4 regions of the Enterobacter sp. SA197 genome follow, and region 3 is predicted to be linked to each of the others. Evidence: predicted binding sites of a transcription regulator. Region 3 holds the regulator's gene; each other region holds the start of a gene.
The links. Region 3 encodes PurR, which represses purine synthesis genes. Its sites were predicted from a motif close to CANGCAAACGTTTGCNTG; they were not measured.

Region 1 (3,110 bases), 1.4 Mb from region 3:
CCTGACCCATTACAGCTTACACTCCAGTTAACTCTCGGGACACGGCAATTCCTTCTCGCCAGGCGGTGTCCTCATGTGCAGGTAAACGTTATTGGCGTTTGCGTGAGAAAGACACCCTACATTATGGCGAGCTTTGCCTTAAGATGTCCAACTGTGACAGATAAGTATGACAGTAATCCGTTTTTAGCCGGATTCAGATGTTGCGCGCAACCGTAAGTCGCGCGCAGGTAACGGAAAAATGCGCTTATTCCGCAGCGTAGCCCTGAGGAGGTAAGCAGAGGCCATCAAGCCAGGCGCTGTTATCGTGCATGGTAAGACGTCCTTCCAGAAACCAGCTCACCACCAGAGGATAAATGGCGTGTTCCTGCGTCTGCACCCGGGCGGTGATCTCCTCTTCCGTGTCGCCTTCAAACACCGGGATTTGTGCCTGTAAAATCACCGGGCCGCCGTCGAGTTCGTCAGTAACAAAATGCACTGAGGTGCCGTGAACCTCATCGCCGTTCTCAAGCACCTGACGGTGGGTATGTAAGCCAGGATATTTCGGCAGCAGGGAAGGATGAATATTGATTAAGCGGCCCGCGTAGTGCGCGACAAACGCCGGGCTAAGGATGCGCATATAACCCGCCAGCACGACCAGATCCGGGGCGTAGGCATCCATCTCCTGCATTAACTCACGATCGAAGGCTTCACGGCTGGCAAACTGGGAGGCCAGAAGGGCGTGGGCGGGGATCGCCGCCTCACGCGCCCGTTCAAGGCCGAACGCGTCGGCCTTGTTACTGAATACTGCCCTGATGGTGCCATTGATCTTCTTCTGCATGCAGGCATCAATAATCGCCTGCAAATTGCTTCCGTTACCGGAAATGAGCACCACGATATTTTTCATTCAATGACCACGCGTTCACTGGAATCGGAGGCATTGATGATACCGATTCTCCAGGCGTTTTCACCTTTTGCATTCAGCAGGGCGATAGCCTTATCCGCTTCTGATTCCGGCAGCGCAATCACCATGCCGACGCCGCAGTTAAAAGTACGGTACATCTCGTGACGGCTGATGTTACCGGCGGTTTGCAACCAGTCAAACACGGCAGGCCACTGCCATGAGGATTCATCAATCACCGCCTGGGTGTTGTCGGGCAGTACGCGCGGAATATTTTCCCAGAAGCCGCCGCCGGTCAGGTGGGCAATGGCGTGCACATCGACGTTCGCAATCAGCTCAAGGATCGATTTCACATAGATGCGGGTTGGCGTTAACAGATGGTCAGCCAGTGATTTGCCATCAAGCTGGGTCGTTTCGGGATCACAACCACTGACCTCGATGACTTTACGCACCAGGGAGTAGCCGTTGGAGTGTGGGCCGCTGGAGGCCAGTGCGATCAGGACATCACCATCCGTCACTTTTGAGCCGTCGATGATTTCTGATTTTTCAACAACGCCAACGCAGAAGCCCGCTACATCGTAATCTTCACCGTGGTACATGCCCGGCATTTCAGCGGTTTCGCCACCGACCAGCGCACAGCCTGATTGTAAGCAACCTTCTGCAATACCGGTGATCACGCTGGAGGCGGTGTCCACATCCAGTTTGCCGGTGGCGTAATAGTCGAGGAAAAACAGCGGTTCGGCCCCCTGGACCACAAGGTCATTCACGCACATAGCCACGAGATCGATACCAATGCTGTCGTGACGTTTCAGATCCATCGCCAGACGCAGTTTTGTACCCACGCCGTCAGTGCCGGAAACCAGAACTGGCTCACGATATTTTTGCGGCAAAGCGCACAGCGCGCCGAAGCCACCCAGGCCGCCCATCACTTCGGGACGACGGGTTTTCTTCACTACGCCTTTGATTCGGTCTACCAGAGCATTACCTGCGTCAATATCAACACCGGCATCTTTGTAGCTAAGAGAGGTTTTATCGGTCACTGCTTGAGTCCCCACGCGTTTGCTTGCGGTTCACCTGTTATCGTTCAGGTAGGCACCTGACGTTAACAGGGATAGAAATAAATTCGGCGCAATTCTAACAGCGAAGGCAAACGTTTGCGAGTCCATTATTTCCGGGCGGTCTGGTTTCCTGAGATATACTCATTTCCAGTCTATTTGATCCGGATCAACGCTGAATCTGTAGCGCAACGGAAAAAAAGCGGTATAATCCGGCGATTTTTTTTGTGGCTACCACCTTTCTGGGGAAGGAGAAGAGTATGAAGGTCGTGGAAGTAAAACACCCACTCGTCAAACACAAGCTGGGCCTGATGCGCGAAAATGACATCAGCACCAAACGCTTTCGTGAACTCGCCTCGGAAGTCGGTAGCTTACTGACCTATGAAGCGACTGCGGATCTTGAAACAGAGCGCGTCGTGATTGAGGGCTGGAATGGCCCGGTTGAAGTGGATCAAATCAAGGGCAAAAAAATCACCGTAGTACCGATTCTGCGTGCCGGTCTTGGCATGATGGAAGGCGTACTGGAACATGTGCCGAGCGCACGTATCAGCGTCGTGGGTATTTACCGTAACGAAGAGACGCTGGAGCCGGTTCCTTACTTCCAGAAGCTGGTTTCTAACATCGACGAGCGTATGGCGCTGGTCGTTGACCCGATGCTGGCCACTGGCGGCTCGATGATTGCCACCATTGACCTGCTGAAAAATGCGGGCTGCCACAGCATCAAAGTGCTGGTCCTGGTGGCTGCCCCGGAAGGCCTCGCCGCGCTGGAGAAAGCGCACCCGGACGTTGAGCTTTACACCGCGTCCATCGACCACGGCCTCAATGAGCACGGATACATTATTCCGGGCCTCGGCGATGCCGGCGACAAGATTTTTGGTACCAAGTAAATGCATTAAAAATAAAAGCCGACTTTGAGAGTCGGCTTTTTTTTGGCGTAAACCACAACAGAATCCGCCTGATTTCCTCACACAGTTCACAAAAACTGTGCGATGAACGATGAGCGGAACATTAATAACACATGAATCACACTCAGAGGAAAACACTATGACGCGCCGTGCTATCGGGGTGAGTGAAAGACCGCCGCTTTTACAGACAATCCCGCTTAGTTTGCAGCACCTGTTCGCGATGTTTGGCGCAACCGTGCTGGTGCCAATCCTGTTTCACATCAACCCGGCCAC
Region 2 (3,110 bases), 910 kb from region 3:
GTACGCTGGCAATGGCCCGTACCCAGGCTCCGCACTCCGCTACCGCGCAGTTCTTCATCAACGTAGCAGATAACGACTTCCTGAACTTCTCCGGCGAAAGCCTCCAGGGTTGGGGCTACTGTGTCTTTGCAGAAGTGGTTGAAGGCATGGATGTGGTCGATAAAATCAAAGCGGTTGCCACCGGCCGTAGCGGTCAGCACCAGGACGTACCGAAAGAAGACGTTGTGATTGAAAGCGTGACCGTTAGCGAGTAATCGTGGCGACACTCTTTATCGCAGATCTTCATCTGCAAACAGAAGAACCGGCGATCACCGCCGGTTTTCTGCATTTTCTGCACGGCACTGCCCGCACGGCTGACGCGCTCTACATTTTGGGCGACCTGTTTGAAGCCTGGATTGGCGATGACGATCCCACGCCGTTGCACCGGGAGATTGCCGCCGCCATCAAAGCCGTGGTCGACAGCGGCGTCCCCTGCTATTTCATTCACGGAAATCGTGACTTCCTGCTCGGCAAACGCTTTGCCCGTGAAAGCGGCATGCAGTTGCTGCCGGAAGAAAAAGTGCTCGAGCTGTATGGCCGCAAGGTGCTCATCATGCACGGCGACACGCTCTGCACCGACGACGCAGGCTATCAGGCATTTCGCGCCAAAGTGCATAAACCCTGGCTTCAAACGCTTTTTTTAGCCCTGCCGCTGTTTGTGCGTCAGCGCATCGCCGGCAAAATGCGCGCCAGCAGCAAAGCGGCCAACAGCCATAAATCCCTGTCGATCATGGATGTGAACGCCAACGCGGTCGTTGCCACCATGACCAGACACCAGGTGCAGTGCCTGATTCACGGTCACACCCACCGCCCGGCTATTCACGAACTGATTATTAACGATCAACCTGCGATCCGTGTCGTGCTCGGTGCCTGGCACACCCAGGGGTCACTGGTTCGCGTGACGCCCGATGACGTCGAACTGCACCATTTTCCCTTCTGATAACGGGTCATTTTGTTGCTGGCATAACGGGGAGAATCTCCGTCTTTACGCTGTCAGATTCCCGTATTCATCGTGACGCAACCGTTTTCCTTGCCGGTTTTCCGTGCTATTCTCTGTGCCCTCAAAAGCTGTTCGTCGTCACACCCACAGGAGTTTTCTTAACGCATGTCTTCTGCTAACCAGCCGGCGCGTATCGCCATTGTTATGGGATCGAAAAGCGATTGGGCGACCATGCAGTTCGCCACCGAAATCCTCGATACCCTGAATGTCCCGCACCACGTTGAAGTCGTCTCCGCGCACCGCACTCCCGACAAGCTGTTTACCTTCGCCGAAAGCGCCGAAGAGAACGGTTTTCAGGTGATCATCGCTGGTGCTGGCGGCGCGGCGCATCTGCCGGGCATGATTGCAGCGAAAACCCTGGTGCCGGTGCTGGGTGTGCCGGTGCAAAGCGCTGCACTGAGCGGCCTCGACAGCCTCTACTCCATCGTCCAGATGCCGCGTGGTATTCCCGTTGGCACGCTGGCGATTGGCAAAGCAGGTGCCGCCAACGCCGCCCTGCTGGCCGCACAAATCCTCGCGCAGCATGACGCCGAACTGCATCAGCGTCTGACTGAATTTCGCCGTGCACAGACCGACGAGGTACTGGAGAATCCGGACCCACGGGGTGCAGCATGAAACAGGTTTGCATCTTAGGTAACGGTCAACTGGGCCGTATGCTGCGCCAGGCTGGCGAGCCGCTCAGCATTGCCGTCTGGCCGGTCGGGCTGGATGCCGATCCGCAGGCCGTACCTTTTGCCCAGAGCGTCATCACCGCAGAGATTGAACGCTGGCCGGAAACCGCCCTGACGCGGGAGCTGGCGCGTCATCCGGCGTTTGTTAACCGCGACGTCTTTCCCATCATTGCTGACCGCCTGACCCAAAAGCAGCTATTCGATAAGCTTGGCCTCGCTACCGCCCCCTGGCAGTTGCTGGCTCAGAAAAACGAGTGGCCCTCTGTTTTCAACCGTCTTGGCGATCTGGCAATCGTAAAACGTCGCGTCGGCGGCTATGACGGTCGCGGCCAGTGGCGTCTGCGCGCCGGTGATACAGACGAGCTTCCGGACGAGTGCTATGGCGAGTGCATCGTTGAACAGGGGATTAACTTCTCAGGTGAAGTTTCCCTGGTGGGCGCGCGCGGGCACGACGGGGCGACGGTGTTTTACCCGCTGACACACAACCTGCATCAGGATGGCATCCTGCGTACCAGCGTGGCTTTCCCGAAACCGAATACAGAGCAGCAAAAGCAAGCAGAAAGCATGCTGACGGCCATCATGAACGAGCTTAACTATGTGGGTGTGATGGCGATGGAATGCTTTGTGACGCCGGCTGGCCTGCTGATTAACGAACTCGCCCCGCGCGTGCACAACAGCGGTCACTGGACGCAAAACGGCGCGTCCATCAGCCAGTTTGAGCTGCACCTGCGTGCCGTTGTGGATTTGCCCCTGCCACAGCCGGTGGTAAACAGTCCATCGGTGATGATTAACCTCATCGGCACTGAACTGAATTATGACTGGCTGAAACTGCCGCTGGTGCATCTGCACTGGTACGACAAAGAGGTACGTCCGGGTCGTAAGGTGGGACACCTGAATCTGAATGACGACGATAACGGTCGCCTGAGCGCCACGCTGGAAGCGCTGGTGCCCCTGCTAGGGCCGGAATACGCCAGCGGCATTACCTGGGCCCAGGCGAAGCTGGTGTAGGGGTTCTCTGCGGGCGCCTCACGCAACGATGCGGGCTCGGGCCATACCCTCTTCTCAGCGAGGAGAGGGCATCCCTGACGGGCTATGAGGCCAGGCATACCGCAACGTGCACCGCCTGCGCATTACATCAGGCCCGGTCCTCTGAAGGCGCGCCGCCATTCGCTCGGGCTGATGTTAAAGTGCGCCTTAAAACGCTGGCGGAAAGAGACCGGGGACTGATACCCGGCAAGAGATGATACGACTTCAATGCTGTGATCGGTGGTTTCCAGCAATTCCTGGCTGCGCTGCAGCCGCTGGGCGCTGAGCCAGTCTCCAACCGACATTCCCGTTGCCTTGCTGAAGTGGCGTGTCAGGGTGCGCCGACTCATACCGGAAAAACCGGCGATGGCGTC
Region 3 (3,110 bases):
GCGCATCAGAACCGCCAGCTCTTTGCGCACGTCAGGTCGCTCACCGGCAGTGCCTTTTGGCAAAGAGAAATACAAACTGACCATGGCAACAATGCCAAGTCCCGCCGTGGCGAGGAATGACATACGCCAGCCAATGGTTTCACCAAGCCAGGTGGCCGCAGGGACACCGCCAATATTGGCAATGGTCAGTCCCATAAACATGGTGGCAACCGCGCTGGCCTGCTTCTCCTTTGCCACCACGCTCGCCGCCACCACCGACCCAAGCCCGAAAAAGGCGCCGTGGTTGAGGCTGGTAATAATTCGCGAGAGCATCAACGTGGTGTAATCGGGCGCAATGGCGGATAACACATTGCCCAGCGTGAAGATTGCCATCAGAAAGATTAACGCATTACGACGCGCGCGATGCGAAAGCAGCAGCGTCATTAGCGGCGCCCCCACCATTACCCCTATTGCATAGGCGCTTATCAGCATCCCTGCCGCTGGAATCGACACATCGACACCACGGGCAATGACGGGCAGAAGTCCCATCGGGGAGAATTCCGTCGTACCGATGCCGAAAGCGCCAATCGCCAGGGCAAGCAGTGGATAATTAATTTTCATGTTTTATACGCTCCGGAAATGCCGTGTCGTCGGGCGACACCGTCACAGAAGGCAAAAGTATGACATTAATCACAAAAAACAGCAGTCAATGAATCGCGAAAAGAGAATTGCTGGGGAGGGAATAATCGAAGGGGAAACAGCGAGGGAGCTCGCGCTCCCTCGGGGTAAATCAGTTCAGAGCGGCAGTCATTGCGCCTGCAACAATCAGAGCAAGGACAACAACGGTAGTCATTAAAGAAAACTTCAGGTCGGTACTCATCAATTTTTCTCCTTTTTTAAATCCCCACAAAAAGTGAGATAGCGCATTTTTGCATAAATAAACGTAAAAATCTTGCAGGAATTAGATTGATATACGTTTTACCTCTTCCCCTTTTGTTCAAGATAAGACAAAATTCGACGCTAAATTTATTAGCGTACCGGCCATTGACTCCCCTCCTGACGTTCAGTGTCTTTTTCCCGGCGTAAGTTTCCCCTCGCGCGGCGAAAGGGTGAAGGCAGGCAAACGTTTACCTTATGTATTTTCAGGAGCTTATGATATGGCATGGAGTGACATCTGATGGCAACGATTAAAGACGTAGCGAAGCGAGCAAACGTTTCCACCACAACCGTATCACATGTAATTAACAAGACGCGTTTCGTGGCTGAAGAGACACGAAATGCCGTGTGGGCTGCAATTAAAGAGCTTCACTACTCGCCGAGTGCCGTCGCCCGTAGCCTGAAAGTGAATCACACCAAATCCATTGGTCTGCTGGCGACCAGCAGTGAAGCGGCCTATTTTGCCGAGATTATTGAAGCCGTTGAGAAAAATTGCTTCCAGAAAGGGTATACCCTTATCCTCGGCAATGCGTGGAATAACTTTGAAAAGCAAGGGGCTTACCTGTCGATGATGGCGCAAAAGCGTGTCGACGGTTTGCTGGTCATGTGTTCTGAATACCCGGAATCCCTGCTTACGATGCTCGGCGAATATCGTCACATCCCAATGGTGGTGATGGACTGGGGTGAAGCAAAAGCCGACTTCACGGATACCGTTATCGATAACGCGTTCGAAGGCGGCTACATGGCCGGTCGTTATCTGGTTGAACGTGGTCATCGTGATATTGGCGTCATCCCAGGGCCACTTGAGCGCAATACGGGCGCGGGCCGCCTGGCGGGTTTCATGAAGGCAATGGAAGAAGCGCACATCAGCGTACCGGAACACTGGATTGTCCAGGGTGATTTTGAACCGGAATCGGGCTATCGCGCCATGCAGCAAATCCTCACCCAGTCTTCACGCCCTACGGCGGTATTCTGCGGCGGTGACATTATGGCGATGGGGGCACTCTGCGCGGCGGATGAAATGGGGCTGCGGGTGCCGCAGGATATTTCGGTGATCGGTTATGATAATGTGCGTAACTCACGGTATTTTACCCCCTCGCTCACCACTATCCATCAGCCGAAGGATTCGCTCGGAGAGACCGCATTCAATATGCTGCTCGATCGTATTGTGAATAAACGCGAAGTTTCTCAGTCCATTGAAGTTCACCCGCGTCTGATAGAACGTCGTTCGGTCGCTGACGGTCCGTTCCGCGACTACCGCCGTTAATCCCCTCCGTGGGGGCCGGTTAATCCTGCTCCCACAGCCATTCCCGGTTTAGCGTTTCACTGTCTCCCAGGTAATTCAGCAGCCAGTCCAGTGCCGGCGAGGCATCGTTTTGCTGCCAGGTCAGGCAGCAGGCAGCATCGGGGAATGGATTTTCGAGCGTAAGCGCCACCCACTCTCCTTTATCGAGCCACGGGCGCGCAAAATGCGCTGGCACCATGCCAACACACAGACCGGCGGAAAGACACGCCGCAGAAGACTCCCAGTCCGGCGCCACCACCCGTTTCTGGTTGTCCAGAAGCCAGGTTATGCGCTTGGGCAGGGAACGGGACGTGTCTTCACGCACCAGGGAAGGCCAGTTGCGCAATGTCTCGTCACTCAGCGGTGCGGCCATCTGCACCAGGGGATGGTGGCTTGCCACCACACACTTCCAGCTCAGCATGCCCATATCACGAAACGCGTAACGCCCTCCGACCGGGATCGCCTGGGTCGCGCCGATCGCCAGTTCCACCCTCCCGTCTGCCAGGGCATCCCAGACCCCATTAAAGACCTCCTGAAAGACGATCAGCTCAACATCGCAAAAATGGCGGTAGAAGTCGACTATCATCTGGCGGGTCCGCTCCGGCTTAACGATATTATCCACCGCAATAGCCAGCTGCCCGCGCCAGCCGTTGGCAATTTGCTGACACTGTTGTCGGGTGATCTGCATTTTTTTGATAACAGAACGCCCTTCTTTGAGAAATAACGCGCCAGCGGGGGTTAATTCGACATCCCGATGACGACGCTGAAACAGCTCAACGGCGAGCCATTCCTCCAGCTGACGTACGGTATAGCTCACCGCCGACGGTACCCGATGCAGTTCCTGCGCTGCACCACTAAAACTGCCATTACGTGCCACCGCATCAACGACTTCAAGTGAATATTCTGACCA
Region 4 (3,110 bases), 720 kb from region 3:
CCTCACGCGGAGGGATACGGGCAATGATTTCCGCGAGCAGTTTATCCTGCAACGCCTGCTGGGACGCCATCACACGGCGACCATAATCATTTTCATCCCGGAGGTAGTCCAGCACTTCTGGCTGCGTTCGGGTATCGTCCCGTAGCCAGTAGTAGTTGTCCAGGCGCGTGTCACCATGCAGTGTCATGGTGTGAGGAAGTTGTTTAGCTTTCGGCGGCATAACATTTTACTTATTTATTCGACACTCTATAAGGTTGGCAAAAGCTGCCGCCGATGCAAGCGAAACGTGACAACAAGGTTACTGTGGCAGTGCGCGCTTCTGCTCCTGAAGATCGGCTTCAATGCCCTCGCGAACCTCCTGAGGGATCTTCAGCGCATCGCCTAATGCGGCGAGATAGCTACGCTCCATAAAATGGTCGATATCAATGGCAGCGCAGCTCAGGAAGTACACCTCCAACGCCTCTTCTTCATTTTTGATATCCCGGGCCAGGCGCTGAGGGTCCAACGGTTGTTCTATAGCCTGCGCCACCAGTAACCTGCCCTGTTGTTCCACGCCGGCTTCGCGCAGCTGCTGTTCAATAGCGGCACGTTCTTTATCATCAATGTGCCCGTCACTTTTTGCGGCGAACACCAGCGCAAGGATCAATCGTTCCGTTCGGACATCCAGCGGAGAGCTCGTCTGCCCGAACTGGGGTTCATCTTTATGCGCTGCCCTCACTTTATCTTTGTATTTGTTCCATAAAACAGTACCGGCGACCGCACCGCCTCCTGCCAGAAGCGCACTGGTGCCATATTTTGTGAGTAGCTTACGTGATGATTTACTCGAGACCAGTAAACCGGCGAGCCCGCCGAGTGCGCCGGGTACAAGCAGTTTTCCGAGCCCCTGATCGGTAGATGGTGAGCCCGACGCACTTTTTTGGCCGAGCAATGACTGGAGTTGATTTAACCAGTTTGACATGATGTCCCCCGCTTAAGCGATGCCAGAAAGGTTCAGCGTAAGCGAGGGTGTGTCAGGAAATGTCTAAGTCTGCAAAAGAAAAGAAAATTCTGTACGCTTACTGGTGCTGATATTCTGCTTTTCCCGCTTTACAGTCTACCTGGACGAGATAGTGAATATCCGTATTCTTACCGCGCACGGTCAGGGGCACGCGCCATTTATCTTCTTTACCCTGCACGGCTTTTGGGCTAATCCAGGCGACCGGATCGGCCTGCCCAAGTTTTTGCTGATCATCAGCCCAGCGAACAATGCGGTTTTGCAGATAGTCACGCTTGACGCTGGCAGCAATGCCCTCAGCGTTCATTCCCTCACAACCTGGAAAGGTTACTGATTTTTGGTTATCAATGGTGACCGTCTTATCGTCTGCCGCTGAAACCACGAAACTCCCTGCCAGTAACACCGTACCCATTAACACTCCTGCTAATTTCATGCTTTTCTCCTGTGCATATAGCCCATACAAAGCATGGTACAAATTACTGGCAGTGCAAGGTGAATCAGGCAGCAGAGCGCTTCGCTGCGCGTTTGATATCTACAGCCTGGCTTTCGTTATCCGCTTCAGCGGAAACAGCAGCCGACGGGGTGTCCTCTGCTTCAGCCGAGGGGAGCTTACCCGATCGGAAGATGTGGCTCAGAACATCTTTTTGCTCTGCAAGCCACATGGCCATTTGATCGCGCTGCACATCCTCAAATGCAACAGGTGCTTCGCCAAGCCAGGTCTCAAGTACCTCAGCAAGATCAAGCATTTTGTCGTAGGCATCCGCTTCCTTTTTGCTGGCAAAAGACATTTTTTCCTCACCGTTACGAATCACAACATATTTGACTTCAACCGCCATGATACAGCCCCTTACCTGTTTATATATACAGTATATTACCGCACCACTGCCCTGGATGCAAGTCGCAAAAGACATGCGCAAACGTTTTCGTATATACTGCGGCCAGGTTTTTTTGAGGGTGAAATGACGATGACTTGTTTAGGTACTGCGCTGCGTCCGGCAGCAACACGTGTGATGTTACTGGGTTCAGGAGAGCTCGGGAAGGAAGTGGCCATCGAGTGCCAGCGGCTTGGGATTGAAGTCATTGCCGTAGATCGCTATGCCGATGCGCCCGCCATGCAGATTGCGCATCGTAGTCACGTGATTAACATGCTTGACGGCGACGCGCTGAAGGCCGTCGTGGCGCAGGAAAAACCGCACTATATCGTGCCGGAAATTGAAGCGATTGCCACCGATATGCTGATTGAGCTGGAGTCTCAGGGCCAGCATGTCGTGCCGTGCGCCCGTGCGGCAAAACTGACCATGAACCGTGAGGGTATACGCCGTCTTGCTGCTGAAGAGCTGGCACTGCCAACCTCGAGCTACCGTTTTGCTGATAGCGAAGAGGCCTTCCGTGAAGCCGTCAGTGAAATAGGTTTACCCTGTATTGTTAAGCCGGTGATGAGTTCATCAGGCAAGGGTCAGAGCCTCATTCGCACCGCCGGACAGCTGGAAAAAGCCTGGGAGTATGCGCAGCAAGGTGGTCGTGCTGGTGCCGGCCGTGTCATTGTGGAAGGCGTCGTCAATTTTGATTTTGAAATTACCTTATTGACCGTCAGCGCCGTGGATGGCGTTCATTTCTGCGCCCCGGTGGGTCATCGTCAGGAGGACGGCGATTACCGCGAATCCTGGCAGCCGCAGCAGATGAGCGACGTGGCGCTCAAGCGCGCTCAGGAAGTGGCGCGCAAAGTGGTGCTGGCGCTTGGCGGGCATGGCCTGTTCGGCGTAGAACTCTTCGTGTGCGGCGATGAGGTGGTCTTCAGCGAAGTCTCTCCACGTCCCCATGATACCGGGATGGTAACATTGATTTCGCAGGACGTTTCAGAGTTCGCACTTCACGTGCGCGCCTTCCTGGACTTGCCGGTAGGTCAGATTCGCCAGTACGGGCCATCAGCCTCTGCGGTGATTCTGCCTCAGCTGAAAAGTAAGAATGTCACCTTTGATAACCTGCAGAATGCCGTTGGCGCAGGCCTGCAGGTGCGTCTGTTTGGCAAGCCGGAAATTGACGGGACGCGGCGTCTGGGCGTAGCGCTGGCGACAGCGAATTCCGTTGAAGAAGCGGTGGAACGTGCGAAGGCGGC

Region 1: a site for PurR is predicted at 2,021-2,038, ahead of purM (phosphoribosylformylglycinamidine cyclo-ligase). Genes of this name have one in related genera too.
Region 2: a site for PurR is predicted at 1,054-1,071, ahead of purE (5-(carboxyamino)imidazole ribonucleotide mutase). Genes of this name have one in related genera too.
Region 4: a site for PurR is predicted at 1,905-1,922, ahead of purT (formate-dependent phosphoribosylglycinamide formyltransferase). Genes of this name have one in related genera too.

What each region holds. Positions count from the first base shown of each region.
Region 1 is NZ_CP096393.1:3,598,048-3,601,157, reverse strand. Features, by position in the region: gene ppk1 (polyphosphate kinase 1) at 1-10, opposite strand, end outside; gene purN (phosphoribosylglycinamide formyltransferase) at 245-883, opposite strand; gene purM (phosphoribosylformylglycinamidine cyclo-ligase) at 880-1,917, opposite strand; gene upp (uracil phosphoribosyltransferase) at 2,193-2,819, shown strand; gene uraA (uracil permease) at 2,977-3,110, shown strand, end outside.
Region 2 is NZ_CP096393.1:1,246,108-1,249,217, reverse strand. Features, by position in the region: gene ppiB (peptidylprolyl isomerase B) at 1-254, shown strand, start outside; gene lpxH (UDP-2,3-diacylglucosamine diphosphatase) at 257-979, shown strand; gene purE (5-(carboxyamino)imidazole ribonucleotide mutase) at 1,145-1,654, shown strand; gene purK (5-(carboxyamino)imidazole ribonucleotide synthase) at 1,651-2,718, shown strand; gene M1D91_RS05620 (GlxA family transcriptional regulator) at 2,841-3,110, opposite strand, start outside.
Region 3 is NZ_CP096393.1:2,152,829-2,155,938, reverse strand. Features, by position in the region: gene M1D91_RS09970 (MFS transporter) at 1-600, opposite strand, end outside; gene cydH (cytochrome bd-I oxidase subunit CydH) at 770-859, opposite strand; gene purR (HTH-type transcriptional repressor PurR) at 1,157-2,182, shown strand; gene punR (DNA-binding transcriptional activator PunR) at 2,202-3,110, opposite strand, start outside.
Region 4 is NZ_CP096393.1:2,868,028-2,871,137, forward strand. Features, by position in the region: gene ptrB (oligopeptidase B) at 1-220, opposite strand, end outside; gene M1D91_RS13425 (tellurite resistance TerB family protein) at 299-958, opposite strand; gene yebF (protein YebF) at 1,056-1,427, opposite strand; gene M1D91_RS13435 (YebG family protein) at 1,492-1,830, opposite strand; gene purT (formate-dependent phosphoribosylglycinamide formyltransferase) at 1,960-3,110, shown strand, end outside.